2 regions of the Lysinibacillus sp. UBA5994 genome follow, and region 2 is predicted to be linked to the other one. Evidence: riboswitches for the same ligand, from Rfam matches in the RefSeq annotation. Region 2 holds a riboswitch; the other holds the start of a gene.

Region 1 (7,730 bases), on a different contig from region 2:
CCTATGTGGCAATGTATTAGAGGATGAGAAGGTGTATGGGACCATCCATATCGCTTTTGGCAGTAATGCGCCATTTGGTGGAGCCAATGCGTCAGATGTTCATATTGATTGTGTTGTGAAAAGTCCTATCGTCTATTTTGACGGTCAGCAAGTAATCTAAAGAAAAGCGTGTCTTCCTATGAAGCACGCTTTTTTTCATGCTTTACAAGACTGTAGCTTAGGGTTGCTTGTCATTGTAGGTTTACAATATAGTTAATATAGATAGGAATAGGAATGATGATTAAATTCCGTCCATAAAATAGAAGTAATGATAAAGAAAGTAACTTTTGTTTTGCAACAAGAAAGAACGTGAGGTTGAAGATATGTTAACATTTACAGATTTACATGGCCTACAAGTAGATTTGAGTTTTACAAGAGGCGAATTTAAAGTAGAACCTAAACACGTCCTTGTCCTTTTAAAGCATGAAAATAAATGGTTATGTACTGTCCATAAACGACGTGGTGTAGAAGTGCCAGGAGGGAAATTAGAAGAAGGGGAAACCTTAGAGGAGGCGGCGATTCGAGAAGTTTTTGAAGAGACGGGTGTTCATGTGAAAAATCTTCAATGGTTTGCAGAGTATGCAGTGTATGATGAAATCGTTTTTTGTAAATCCGTTTTCACTGCACAATTTTTGGCGCAAGAGGATATAGAATTTGATTTAGAAACGTCAGGCATGCTTTGGTTAACTGATGAAGAATTTGCTCAGCATCCTAACTTGAGTTTTCACATGAAGGATGAGGGGATGAAGAAAATGCTGGAGGAGCTGAAACATCGTGACACACAATGGTGATATTATCGAAAAACGCCCCTATCCTTCACCAAATCCAGCTATCCGTTTAACGGAAATAACCTATCTTTCACAGGGCTTACGTATAAAAGGACTATTAGCAGAGCCAAAGACTGAAGGTACATATGATGGCTTTTTATATTTAAGAGGCGGCATGCAAAGCATAGGGATGGTAAGACCCTCTCGTATTGCACAATTTGCGGCGCAGGGCTTTATCGTATTTGCCCCATATTATCGTGGGAATCGTGGGGGAGAGGGGCGTGACGAGTTTGCAGGGGCAGACCGTTACGATGCGGTCTATGCCGTAGATGTACTCAAACAATTCTGCAATGACAATATCCATGTTTTTGGTTTTTCACGAGGTGGTATTATGGCTCTGTGGACAGCTATTTTAAGAAGGGATATTACTTCTGTTGTAACATGGGCAGGTGTTTCTGATGCAACGGCCACTTATTGGGAACGTACAGATATGCGCAGAATGATGAAGCGCGTTATTGGAGGAACACCTAATCGTGTGCCAGAAGCGTATGATGCAAGAACACCTCTTTTTGAGATAGAGCGTATAACAGCTCCCGTTCTTATCATTCATGGCTATCGTGATGAAAATGTGGATATTGAACATGCCAGACAATTGGCATTTTTTTTAGAGGAAGCAAATAAATCATTCGAAACTTGGTATGATCTTAACTATGCACATCAATATCCACCAGCAAAAAATCGTGAAACTGTCCGTGCTCTTTGCAAGTGGATGAAACAACAATAAAGCATAGAGAAAACAAAAAGACAAAGGGAACAATTTATTCGTTCCCTTTGTCTTTTATATAGACGTTATTTTAATGGACCACCAAGTGTAGTGATGGCTTCAGAAACGTTTGAGAATTTCTTGAAGTTTTCGTTGAATAAGCCTGCAAGCTCAGCAGCTTTTGCATCGTATGCAGCTTTATCTGCCCAAGCTTCACGAGGATTTAACACTTCTGAAGGTACGCCTTCAACTGCTTTTGGAATGTGTAAACCAAACACAGCATCTTGTGTTGTTTCAACATCTGCTAATTTACCATCGATTGCTGCACGGACCATTGTACGTGTGTAAGAAAGTTTCATACGGCTACCTGTGCCATATTCGCCACCAGTCCAACCAGTGTTTACTAAGTATACCTGTGCACCGTGCTCGTCAATTTTTTGTCCTAACATTTCTGCGTATACTGTTGCAGGAAGTGGAAGGAATGGAGACCCGAAGCAAGTAGAGAATACTGGTTCTGGCTCAGTCACACCACGTTCAGTTCCAGCAAGTTTAGAAGTGAACCCGCTTAGGAAGTGATACATCGCTTGTTCTTTTGTTAATTTACTGATTGGAGGTAATACGCCAAATGCATCAGCTGTTAGGAAGATGATTGTTTTTGGATGACCTGCAACAGAAGGATCAACGATATTTTCGATGTATTGGATTGGATAAGCTACACGTGTATTTTCTGTTAGTGAACCATCATCATAGTCACAAATACGAGTTTCTGGATCAACAGCTACGTTTTCTAATACAGAGCCGAAGCGGATTGCATTGTAGATTTCTGGTTCTTTTTCAGCAGAAAGGTTGATTGTTTTTGCATAGCAGCCACCCTCAATGTTGAATACACCATTATCAGACCAACCGTGTTCATCGTCACCGATTAGCTTACGATCAGGATCAGCTGATAACGTCGTTTTACCAGTACCAGATAGACCGAAGAATAACGCTACATCGCCAGCTTCACCAACGTTTGCTGAGCAGTGCATTGAAAGAATACCTTGTTGTGGTAATAAGTAGTTCATGATACCAAAGATAGATTTTTTCATTTCACCAGCATATTCTGTACCACCAATTAAAATAATTTTCTTTTCAAGTGATACGATGATGAATGTTTCAGAAGCAGTACCATCAACCGCAGGATCTGCTTTAAAGTTAGGAGCTGAGATGACAGTGAAGTCGGCAACATGAGAAGCTAATTCATCTGCTGTTGGACGGATAAATAATTGATGAGCAAAAAGATTGTGCCATGCGTATTCATTGATAACTTGAATGCTTAATTGTGAGTCTTTGTCAGCACCTGCAAAGCCTTTGAATACGAATAACTCGTCACGTTCTTTTAAATATTTTATTACTTTTACATATAGGTTATCGAACACTTCAGAAGAAATCGGTTGGTTGACTTTACCCCAGTCAATTTGATCTTTTGTGCTTTCTTCTTCTACCGTATATTTATCTTTAGGTGAACGACCAGTGTATTTGCCAGTTTCTGCACGAACTGCGCCATCTACTGTTAACATTGCTTCACCACGAGATGTAGCTTTTTCTGCTAATTGTGGTACTGAAAGTTGAACATTAATGTTACCGCCGTTTAATAATTCCTTCAGTTCGTTTGCAATTTCTACTGAATTCATCGATTAAATACCATCCTTTTTTATAGTATTCCCTTGATTTAGAGGGATTTTTTCTTAATTTCAAAAATAGTATAACACAATTGCTTAAATAATCTATACTAATTAAGAAATTATTTTAGAGTTTTTACCACTTTTCAATAAACTGACAAAAAATAATGTTTTTCGAGTAGAATACCATCAATCCTACTGTAATTAGGCACGAAAATTGAGCCACACATATGTTACCACAAGTAGCTAGGTATGTTGTAGGGATTAATTTGCTTCTATTTACATCATCATCCAAGTATGAAAAGTTTTTGTGTAATAAGTTCTTTCCTTTCTATACAGTAATACATAAGAAAATATTTGACAACGTTCGACCTTTTCAGTAACATGAGATTGAACGGATACTCTTATCCCGAGCTGGTGGAGGGTCAGGCCCTGTGAAACCCGGCAACCTGCATGAACTATTTCACGACATGCGTTGGTGCCAACCTGATGCAAGGGAACATCCCTTGAACGATAAGAGTGAAAGGTTACGCAGTCATTATTCCTTTCCTCATGTAAAGTAACGTGAGAAAAGGATTTTTTTATTGTTAAAAATCAATGTAAAGGTAAGTATATGTAGTTCTTTCCTTATTGTAATGACGGATCTTTCGAAATCCTCGTGTTAAAAGCAGCAGTAACGGCTTGAGAGTTCAATCCTTAGGAGCGGACTTGACATGGGTAATGAGTACCGTATTCATACACAACTACTTATTGTAAGAGTATTTAGGAGGAAAACCAAATGACAAACCGTCGACTGTTTACATCAGAGAGTGTAACAGAAGGACATCCAGATAAGATTTGTGACCAAATCTCGGATGCCATTTTAGATGCTATTTTAGCAGAAGATCCAAATGCACGTGTAGCGTGTGAAACAACTGTAACAACAGGATTAGTATTAGTAGCAGGAGAAATTACTACTTCTACTTATGTGGATATTAAAGGTATTGTTCGTGACACTGTAGCTGAAATTGGCTATACACGAGGTAAATATGGCTTTGATGCTGAGAACTTAGCGGTGCTTGTGGCAATTGGCGAACAATCACCTGATATTGCTCAAGGTGTTGATCAGGCATTAGAGGCACGTGAAGGCTCTATGACAGATGCTGATATAGAAGCAATTGGTGCTGGTGACCAAGGCTTAATGTTTGGCTATGCATGTAATGAAACACCAGAGCTAATGCCATTACCAATTAGCTTGGCACACAAATTAGCACGCCGTTTAACAGAAGTACGTAAATCAGGTGAACTTGCCTATTTACGTCCTGATGGTAAAACGCAAGTAACGATTGAATATGATGACAATAATGTACCGGTTCGCGTGGATACAATTGTTATTTCAACACAGCATGATGAAGAAGCAACACTTGAACAAATTCAAGCAGATTTAAAAGAATTTGTTATTGCACCAGTTGTACCGAGTGAATTATTAGATGCTAATACGAAATACTTCATCAATCCAACTGGCCGTTTTGTAATTGGTGGGCCAAAAGGTGATGCTGGATTAACAGGACGTAAAATCATTGTTGATACATACGGTGGTTATGCACGTCACGGTGGTGGTGCCTTCTCAGGTAAGGATGCAACCAAGGTAGACCGTTCGGCGGCATATGCAGCACGTTATGTAGCGAAAAACATCGTAGCAGCTGGCTTAGCAGAGCGTGCTGAAGTGCAACTTGCCTATGCGATTGGCGTTGCTCAGCCTGTTTCCATTGCTGTCGATACATTTGGCACAGGTAGAGTGAAAGAAAGCGAGATCGTTGAATGGGTACGCGAGCTATTCGATTTACGCCCAGCAGGTATCATTAAAATGCTTGATCTTCGTCGTCCAATTTATAAACAAACTGCTGCGTATGGACATTTTGGTCGTACAGATTTAAATGTACCATGGGAGCAAATTGATAAAGCAGACGCGCTACGAGAAAAAGCACGTTTATAAACTATTGAACTAAAGTAATGAAGTCATTAGAAAATTATTCTGATGTATTAATAAGCAAAGGGGCAACATTGCTCCTTTTGTTTTTTTTACAAAAATACCTCGCTAGGATTCGTGAACATATTCGGTACACGAAAACGCGAGGGATTTTTTCGTTAGTATTGATTTTTTGTGTAGGTTATTTATTTCTGAAGTGATTTATAATATTGACCTTTTTCTGCGTATTCTCGTACGATGCGTTCCATATCCTCTTTATCTTCAGCATTTAATTCTCGGACAACTTTTGCTGGACGACCTAATGCTAAACTATTTGGAGGAATGACTTTACCAGGAGGTACTAGGCTTCCAGCTCCAATAAATGCACCTTCTCCAATCTCAGCTCCGTCTAAAATAATGGATCCCATACCAATTAAGGCATTTTTGCGAATTGTACAACTATGTAAAGTGACTTGGTGTCCAACTGTTACCTCATCTTCAATAATGAGCGGATATTTTGGGCTTTGGTGTAAACAGCAAAGATCCTGGATACTGACACGTTTACCAATAATCGTTGGGGAAACATCACCACGAATAACCGTATTAAACCAAATAGTTGTTTCGGCGCCAATTGTTACGTCGCCCGTAACAGTTGCGTAGTCAGCAATGAAAACAGACGGATCGATCTTTGGCGTTTTATCTTTAAATGGATAAATCATGAAAATCGCCTCTTTTCTTTCTATAATGTAGTATTATCGTATCAAATACGCAACTTTATGGAAATATAAAATTAAAATGTGCTATTTATTTCGATATAATCAAAGTGTAATTATTTTTTAGGAGGACTATGTAATGTGGAAATGGGAAGCTGATGGACAAGCAAAAGCTGTGATTGCTATTCTTCATGGTGCTTATGAAAATCACCGTTGGTATGCATGGCTGATAGAGAAATTAAGATTAGAAGGCTTCCACATAGTCATGGGAGATTTACCGAATCATGGGGGTAATGCAAGGTTTGCTCGAGTCCATGATGAAGACTTCAAATTGTACAATAAGTATACAAGAAACCTGATTGAAAATGCTTTTTCATATAATTTACCAACCTTTGTAATAGGGCATGGACTAGGTGCAACATTAATCCTCCATACACTGCAAAAGAGACAATATGAATGTGCAGGCATTATTTTAACATCACCTTGGTTGCAACTAAAGCTATTACCAGGTAAATTAACAAATGCTTTAACAAGTCTAAGTGCGTTAACGGCCAATGTTAAATTGACACATGATATTACATTAGAGAAATTAACGCGTAGTGTTGAAGGCAGAGAAGAAATGAAAGATGATGTACCGCTCATGACTGTAGTTTCTGTGAAATGGTATCGAGAACTTCAGCAGATGATGAAAAATTTAGTGATGCTGCCTAAAGGTGAAATGCCTAATATGCCTATGCTAATTATGACAGCTGAGAAGGATAAAATTACGGACACTCGCCAAACTCGAAATTGGCTTCATCAACAGGAATTCACGGAATTTCAGTTTAAAGAATGGGCAAATTGTTATCATAATTTATTTCATGAGGGAGAGCGCGAAGAGATTTTTATGTATATACGAGATTTTATTAATAATGCTCTTCGAAGAATTGGTTATATAATTAAATAGGTTTATACCCTTCCATTTACTAGGTTACTTACTTAAATATTGTTACTTAAAAATAATATTGTAATTTTCAGAAAAGTGTAATACTATAATGACTTAAAGTAAGGTAATTCAAATTGGAGGGGTAAAATGGATGTAATTGTAGAGAAGTTGAATGGTATTTTATGGGGACCATGGTTTATTTATGGCATCTTATTAATTGGGTTATTTTTCTCAATTATTACAAGGTTCCTACAAGTAAGGCACATTAAAGATATGTTTGTTTTAATGTTTAAAGGGGAGAAGTCAGAAAAGGGAATATCTTCATTCCAAGCAATGTCTATCGCATTATCAGGACGTGTAGGTACAGGTAATATTGCTGGTACTGCGACAGCGATTGGAATGGGAGGACCTGGTGCTGTCTTTTGGATGTGGGCAATCGCTTTCATAGGTGCGGCTACCGCGTATGTAGAGTCAACATTAGCTCAAATCTATAAAGAAGAGAAAGATACAGAATATCGTGGTGGACCGGCCTTTTACATAGAAAAAGGAATGGGCCAAAAATGGTTTGCAGTTATTTTTGCTGTGGCGGCTTTAATAGCAATGTTAATTTTGATGCCTGGTGTGCAGTCGAATGCCATCGCAGGTGCTGTTGAAAACGCTTTCGGTTTGGAAACATGGATCACAGGACTTATTATTGTTGTTTTATTAGGTGCTATTATCATCGGGGGTGTTAAATCAATCGCAAATGCTGCCCAGATTATTGTACCGTTTATGGCATTAGCCTATATCATTATGGCCATTATCATTATTTTTATGAATATTTCACAAGTACCAACGGTTATCGGATTAATTTTTTCTAGTGCATTTGGGGCTCAAGAAATTTTTGGCGGCATTATTGGTTCAGCGATTGCTTG
Region 2 (7,730 bases):
GAAATTGATATCGTAGATTTAGAGGATATGCCATTTATTATGACTTCCTATAAAGGGACAAATGATGTCAAGGTGCTATTAGAGCAATATCATGTTAAGCCGAATATCCGCTTTGAGCTTTCCGAGGAAGTGGGAATTCTTTCCATGATTTCTCATCATTTAGGGATCAGTATTTTACCTCAGTTGGTTATTCAAAATTTACCGCCAACATTGAGAGCGATTCCGTTAAAGCAAGGTGGCTACCGAACGATTGGTATTGCCATGAAACACCATGCTTCGCCCGTCACAAAGAAATTTGCAGAGATATTAAGTGCTTGGCTAAAAGAACAAAACAGCTCCCTAAAATAGTGGCTATTGAAGCCTATCCTTACATTACGTTAAAATAGTATTTGTATATATTTCAGAAAATAGGTGAGTGTATGGGGACATTACAGGGCAAAACCGTACTCATTACAAGTGGGGGAACACTTGAAAAATGGGATCGTGTACGAGGTCATACGAATTTATCAAAAGGCACAATGGGGTGTTATTTAGCAGAGGCGGCGCGGGCTGCTGGCGCTAACGTAGTATACATGCATGGTTACTTTGCACAGCTCCCAGAAAACCAAAATGATATGACATTGATACAATTTGAAGGCATAGAGGATTTAGGACAAAAGGTGCGTCATGCAGTTCAACAACAACATGTCGATATCGTTATTATGGCGGCTGCGGGCTCTGATTGGGTCATTGACAAAGTATATGATCAATCAGGTAATTTAATGGAGGAAACGGGGAAAATGCCTTCTGACGAACCACCTATTATTCATTTTAAAAAAGCACCAAAAGTATTAGGTCAAATTAAGGGATGGCAACCGAATGTAACGTTAGTAGGCTTTAAGCTCGAAGCAACGAATGATGAGGAATTCTTGTTAGCTCGTGCCAGACTGCGTATGGAAACAGCCAATGCACAATTTATGGTAGCAAATAGCTCTCAGTCTTTATATGGGGGGGATGAACCTCATTGGATTGTACCTGCTGATGGACAGCCTCTTAAAGTAATGGGCAAGCAAAAAACAGCAGAAGCTTTAATGATGTATTTACAAAATCAATAAATGTGAACTGTGTAGAGAAATATTTCTACACAGTTTTTTCTTGTCTAAAAGGTTAGCATCCTATAATATTTACTTAACGGTCGGTAAAAAAGGAGGGTAATAATGGGAAATAAAGAACAAACTTTTCACAAAATTATAGAAATTGCTTATGGGATGTTTGCGGAAAATGGATTTGAAAAAACAAGCTTAGCAATGATTGCTACAGAGGTCGGTATTTCAAAACCAGCCATTTACTATTATTTTCAATCAAAGGATCAATTAATCGCTTTCATATTTGATGAATTGTATAAAGAAATTCAACATGATGTTGCTGTGGATTATAAAGAGCTTTCTTCTGCTAATTTTAAGGAGGAATTACTTAAGCTAGGCTATAAATCTATTGAGGCACAGGACAAGGACCCTTATTTTAATAAAATATTTAATCAATATGTACTATTAGCGGCCCGCGATGAAAACTATAAAAGACAATTAGTAGAGCTAGAAACCAGCTTTTTAACGAGCTTTGTTGCTATCCTACGATATGGCGTACAGCTAGGCGTGCTAGAGGATACTCCACATATAGAAGCGAAGGCACAGATGCTAGCCCTCGTCTATGATAATATCGGTAATTTCATGTTAACAGGCAACCAATTGAACTATAGGGCTATTTGGAAGGAGGCTGTACATAGCGTTATCCAAGGGGGCAAAGATGACAAAAAGAAATGATGATCGGCGCATTGAAGGTCTTGATTTTGCAAGAGCTCTCGCCATGCTTGGCATGTTCATTGTCAATTTTGGCGTCATAACAGGTTCTACAACGAATGGTTCAACATGGTTAATTGCCTTCCAACATCTTTTCGAGGGACGTGCTTCGGCCGTATTTGTCATGCTAGCAGGAATAGGGACAGCCTTAATGACTCGTCAGGCTAGAGAGAGTAAGGACCCAATCCTTCTTCGTCAAAATCGACTTACTTTGTGGAAGAGGGCGCTTTTGTTATTTACGATAGGGTTAATATTATATGCAATCGGCTGGACAGGAGATATCTTACATTATTATGGCGTGTATATGTTTGTTGCTGCTTGGTTGATTGCCCAATCCAAGAAAATGATGATCTTCATAATCGGTGCCATCCTTATCCTTTCACAATGGCTTCAAATTCAATTTAGTTACCTTGCTGGTTGGCATCCAACATATGTGCTACTAGAGTATCTTGATTTTTGGACACCAGCAGGATTTATAAGAAATTTGATGTTTAATGGCTATCATCCACTATTCCCCTGGATTTGCTTCTTTCTGATAGGTATGGTAATGGGCACATTAGATTTAACAAATCATACATTAAGAAAAAACTTACTGGTGATAGGTTTATTGTTAGTCATCATGACTGAGACTTGTTCAACGTTATTCATTAAGATGACAACCATTCATTTATTAGATGTAGAGAGTGCATTGTATTTATTTGATACAGGACCGATTCCACCGAATATGATGTATGTCCTATCTAATTCGGCTTCGGCTATTGTCATCATTGTTGGCTCCATCTATCTTGTAGAGACATGTAAAAATAAAGTTATTCAATCTTTCATATTAACAGGACAAATGTCTTTAACGCATTATGTTGGCCATGTTGTTATAGGCATTGGAATACTAATTATTTGCCAAAAGCTGGAGAACCAAACACTTGCTTTTTCCATGCTGTATGCCTGCTGTTATTTTTTAGGATGTGTCGTTGTTTCTGTATGGTGGAGGACTAAACATCATCGAGGCCCACTTGAATTTATGATGAGGAAATGGAGCTTGTAATAAATTAATGGATTGCCATCTATTTCTCACTGACTAGGCATAAAATACTTTAGGTATAGGGAGTCTTTTAATCTAAACGACATATTGCATAGTATTCAACTAGGTTTTCTAATATTTTGTATTGACATTCCTATAGCAGAATTATAGAATTATTTTCAAGAAACGCAGTACTCTTATCAAGAGAGGTGGAGGGACTTGGCCCAATGAAGCCTCGGCAACCGAACAACAGGTGCCAAATCCAACAGATGGTGTCTGAGAGATAGGAGGGGCTATCAATCAGTTTGATGCGTTGGCCTCTTTATGAACAATAAGGATAAAAAAGAAGGGGTGTATCGTATGGCTCAGTCAGTAAAAGTAGATGATAAGAAACTAGAGGCAATTGCGAAGGCGATTCAAAATCTTGAATTTGGTGAAGTGCATATTACGATTCAAGATGGTGTGATTGTGCAAATTAATAGGCTTGAAAAGCAGAGATTTCCGCAGAAAAAATAACAATGATTTCAGTAGAACTTATGTCAAACGGCCACCTATAAGCATGAAGGATTTCCTGTGCTTACAAGTGGCCCTTTTTTTGTGTAAAGGCTAGCTATAAAAGCTTTTTGGTATGGGACCGATATGACGGCGATGATAAAGCAAAGGCTCTTTTTGAGCATTTGTAATGTCTACGACCTGCCCAATAAAAATGGTATGGTCGCCAGCATCGATTTGCTGAAATGTTTTACATTGTAAATTAGCTGCTGTATCATGTAAAATCGGTAGTCCTAAAGAGGAAGTTGACCATTTTGCTTGTGCAAAGCGATCAGGGATTTTACTGGCAAATAGTGTACATAAATGCTCTTGATCACTCGCTAAAATATTGACCGCAAAATTTGGCGCAGTCGTGAAATAAGGATGGAGCTGAGATTTTTTATCGAGTGACCACAAAATAAGGAGCGGGTCGATTGAAACAGATGCAAAGGAATTGACGGTTAAGCCAATCGGTTTTGTGTCATGACATGTCGTGACAACTGTTACGCCTGTAGGATAATTACCTAATGCCAATTTAAAAGCAGCTACTAAATCTGTCATTCAAATCACCTCTTTATGAAATTAGTGAACGGAGTTTGTAGGTAAACGAAACTTTTTTTCATATCCTACTAGTAACTCCTTTTCTTGAGTAAATTTTAAACTAATCAAACATACAGGTAAAGGTAATGGGGAAAGAAAGGGGAATGGCCATGACTTTATATTTTGATCATTTGGTTCATCAAGTGGAATCACCAGAAAATATAAAGGTTTTCTTCAATAAACGAAATGTCCATACAGTGAATGGTGGGCAGCACACGATGTGGGGGACTTATAATACGTTAAGCTACTTTGGCTTAAGCTATATTGAACAAATTGCTATCTATGATCGTGATTTATTTGAGCAAGCGGCACAATACCCATATTCCCTACATTATACGTTTAAACGTGATCAAGAGCGCCAGGGATTTTCTCGAATTGCTCTGCGCACAAAAAATATTGAGGAAGAGGGTCGACGCTTGCGAGCATTGGGCTATGAAGTATATGGACCAGATGCATGTAGCAGAACAAGACCAGATGGCACTGTGGTAGAATGGAAGCTACTGCATTTTGGTAAGCCAGATCTGCCAATTGATTTTCCATTTTTGATTGAATGGGCGGAGGAAGATGAAGAACGTTTGGTTCAATTAAAGGCAAGTGGTGCCATTGATGTCAAACAGGCTATAACGATGGAATCCGTCCAATTCTACGTCAAGGACATGCAGGCAACAGTTAAGCTGTGGCAAGAGGTGTTACAGCTACCAGTGCCTACGCAATATGAGCAGTATTTGTCACTACAGCTACCGAATATGCGCTTAGATTTCTATGAGGAAGAGAGCGCGATGACAATGACACTTGGTCATGTCAAAGAGGGACCATTTGGTGTGACATTAAAGGATCCTAAACGAACAAAGGAAACTTTAGTTTGCCCTGGTGCTTTTTATTGGATAAATCGATAAGGAGAAAAGGCTGGGCCATAACTAACTGGGACCTTCATTAAGCCGAATAATCTTTAAATTAACAAACATGATAACTAGAAAAACCGAACTATTCCGAAACACTTCGTAAGCGTTTTAGTGGATAGCTCGGTATTTTTATGGGCTGAAACACTTTTGCTTCCGCCTTTTTACATAAGTATTGAAAAACAAAACCATCAATAGAATTTATGATGCTGGCTACTTGCTTTCCTGTGGATTTAGCGTTATAGAGGAGACACTGGAGCGAAATCACCCCCTCACCTTGCTAAAAAGTTTTAGCAGTGACATGATCTTTAATTCAACAATATGGAAAAATCCACTTCATCAGAGAAGTGGATTTTCGTTGCCAATTATTATTCAATTGTCATTTTTTTCGGTGTTTCTGTACCTGTATACCAATCAAATTCAATTTCAAATGAATGCTTGTCGCCCTTTTTTGTATAGGAGTATTCGATTTTGAGCTGTTCACTTGGGCTGACAACTGTTGGCTCTGTGTCTTGAACAAAAGTGAATTCACCATTTTCTTTAAGCTTTTTTGCAATCGTTTCCAGTGTTGCTGCAAATTCTGCTACACTTTGTCGTTCTTTATGCTTCAAAATAACTTCATTCATGGGTTTATTTTGTTTTTGCATCGAAATCCCTCCTTACGTCTTGTTACTTCTATTATAACATGGAGGGGGCATTCAGCTTATAAAACAATACAAAAAGCGGATGAAGGAAACGATGCATTTCCTAATCCGCTGCTAATCTGGAACTACACGGATAGTCCCATTACGCTTATAGTTTTACAACATTTGATGCTTGGGGTCCACGATTGCCTTCCACAACATCAAATGAAACCTTTTGACCTTCTTCAAGTGTACGGAAGCCTTCCTCCTGGATGCCCGTAAAATGAACAAATACATCTTCGCCATCATCACATTCAATAAAGCCATAACCTTTTTCATTATTGAACCACTTTACGATCCCCTGTTGCATAAGCATTCGCCTCCAATGCGCTTGAATGTAAAATAAAGTTAAATAAATGGTGCACTCATTGAGAAAATGTGAAAAAATTGCATTTTCTCTTAGAACATACAGGAATTGAACAAATAAGTCAATTGATTGACGAAATGCTTGCATATCTGGCTTTCTTTTTTTTCACAATTAAGACTATAATGGAAATGAACAACATAGAAAGTAGGATGCCAAATGACAACGAAAAATCAACCATTATCAGATTTAGAAATCGCTAGTCAAGCAGTGATCAAACCTATTACGGAAATTGCCAATGCTGCGGGTATTCCAGAGGATGCTCTTGAGCAGTATGGACGCTACAAAGCAAAGATCGACCCATTAAAAATTACTGCTCAGGGCGAGGATGCAAAGGTAGTATTAGTATCAGCTATAAGTCCAACCCCAGCTGGTGAAGGAAAGTCGACTGTGACTGTTGGACTAGCAGATGCCCTTCATCAATTAGATAAGAAGGTGATGGTCGCATTACGTGAACCATCATTAGGTCCAGTTATGGGCGTAAAAGGTGGCGCAACTGGCGGAGGTTACGCACAAGTTATACCAATGGAGGATATTAATTTACATTTTACTGGCGACCTTCATGCGATTACAACAGCTAACAATGCTTTATCCGCATTTATTGATAATCATATCCACCAAGGAAATACACTTAACATTGATCCACGACGCATTATTTGGAAGCGTGTCATGGACTTAAATGATCGTGCCCTTCGTAAGGTAGTGGTGGGATTAGGTGGTCCTGTTCAAGGCATGCCGCGTGAGGATGGCTTTGATATTACGGTTGCCTCTGAAATTATGGCGGTATTCTGTTTAGCAACAAGCATTGAGGATTTACGTGAGCGAATCGCTAGTATCGTGATTGGCTATACTTTCGAGCGTGAGCCTGTCTTTGTGCGTGATTTACAGGTAGAGGGTGCCTTAACACTATTATTAAAAGATGCCTTCAAGCCAAACCTAGTTCAAACATTAGAGGGAACACCTGCTATTATCCATGGTGGTCCATTTGCGAATATTGCCCACGGCTGTAATTCTATTATGGCGACACAAACCGCTCGTAAGCTAGCTGATATTGTGGTGACAGAAGCGGGCTTCGGCTCTGATTTAGGTGCTGAAAAATTCATGAACATTAAAGCTCGTAAGGGAGGCTTTAAACCAAGCGCAGTTGTCATTGTAGCGACAATTCGTGCCTTAAAAATGCATGGTGGTGTACCGAAAACAGCGCTTGTAGGTGAAAATGTGGAAGCACTCCTACAAGGAATTGAAAACTTAGCTAAACATGTAGATACAGTTCGTACATTTGGCGTTGAACCAATTATTGCCTTAAATCGTTTTATCACGGACACAGAGGCTGAACTAGAAGCCGTTCTGAACTGGTGTCAAGAAAATCATGTTCGCATTGCCCGTACGAATGTCTGGGAAGAGGGCGGTAAAGGTGGTCTAGCCTTAGCTGAGCAAGTACTAGCTGTGCTAGAGGAAGAAAACAACTTCTCTCCTTTATATGATGTAACAGAGTCAATTGAAGAAAAGGTACGTACGATTGTGCAAAAGGTATATGGCGGGAAAGATGTACAATTTACAGACCAAGCCAAAAAACAAATTGCCCAAATCGAAAAATTTGGTTGGGACTCCCTTCCAATTTGTATGGCGAAAACCCAGTATTCTTTATCAGACCAACCAAGTTTACTTGGTCGTCCAGAAGGCTTTACCATCACAATTCGCGAAGTTATTCCAAAGCTTGGTGCAGGCTTCTTAGTTTGTCTAACTGGCGATATTATGACAATGCCAGGACTTCCAAAAGCACCAGCTGCGCTACGCATG

What was found. A riboswitch is a leader RNA that binds a small molecule or an ion and turns the genes downstream of it on or off. The one in region 2 is predicted to bind S-adenosylmethionine.
Region 1: it holds a riboswitch for S-adenosylmethionine, as region 2 does, so the genes downstream of both, metK (methionine adenosyltransferase) here and B3D98_RS09770 (YezD family protein) in region 2, are expected to answer to the same signal.

The regions. Positions count from the first base shown of each region.
Region 1 covers NZ_DJAU01000024.1:31,450-39,179, forward strand. Annotated here, with positions in the region: gene B3D98_RS07140 (aminopeptidase) at 1-160, shown strand, start outside; gene B3D98_RS07145 (NUDIX domain-containing protein) at 363-830, shown strand; gene B3D98_RS07150 (alpha/beta hydrolase family protein) at 814-1,590, shown strand; gene pckA (phosphoenolpyruvate carboxykinase (ATP)) at 1,656-3,242, opposite strand; SAM riboswitch class I at 3,632-3,750, shown strand; gene metK (methionine adenosyltransferase) at 4,009-5,205, shown strand; gene B3D98_RS07165 (gamma carbonic anhydrase family protein) at 5,385-5,897, opposite strand; gene B3D98_RS07170 (alpha/beta hydrolase) at 6,031-6,837, shown strand; gene B3D98_RS07175 (alanine/glycine:cation symporter family protein) at 6,964-7,730, shown strand, end outside.
Region 2 covers NZ_DJAU01000028.1:76,232-83,961, forward strand. Annotated here, with positions in the region: gene B3D98_RS09750 (LysR family transcriptional regulator) at 1-348, shown strand, start outside; gene B3D98_RS09755 (phosphopantothenoylcysteine decarboxylase) at 420-1,094, shown strand; gene B3D98_RS09760 (TetR/AcrR family transcriptional regulator) at 1,197-1,799, shown strand; gene B3D98_RS09765 (DUF418 domain-containing protein) at 1,783-2,877, shown strand; SAM riboswitch class I at 3,048-3,143, shown strand; gene B3D98_RS09770 (YezD family protein) at 3,214-3,369, shown strand; gene B3D98_RS09775 (flavin reductase family protein) at 3,460-3,945, opposite strand; gene B3D98_RS09780 (VOC family protein) at 4,095-4,880, shown strand; gene B3D98_RS09785 (amphi-Trp domain-containing protein) at 5,252-5,530, opposite strand; gene B3D98_RS09790 (cold-shock protein) at 5,676-5,876, opposite strand; gene B3D98_RS09795 (formate--tetrahydrofolate ligase) at 6,090-7,730, shown strand, end outside.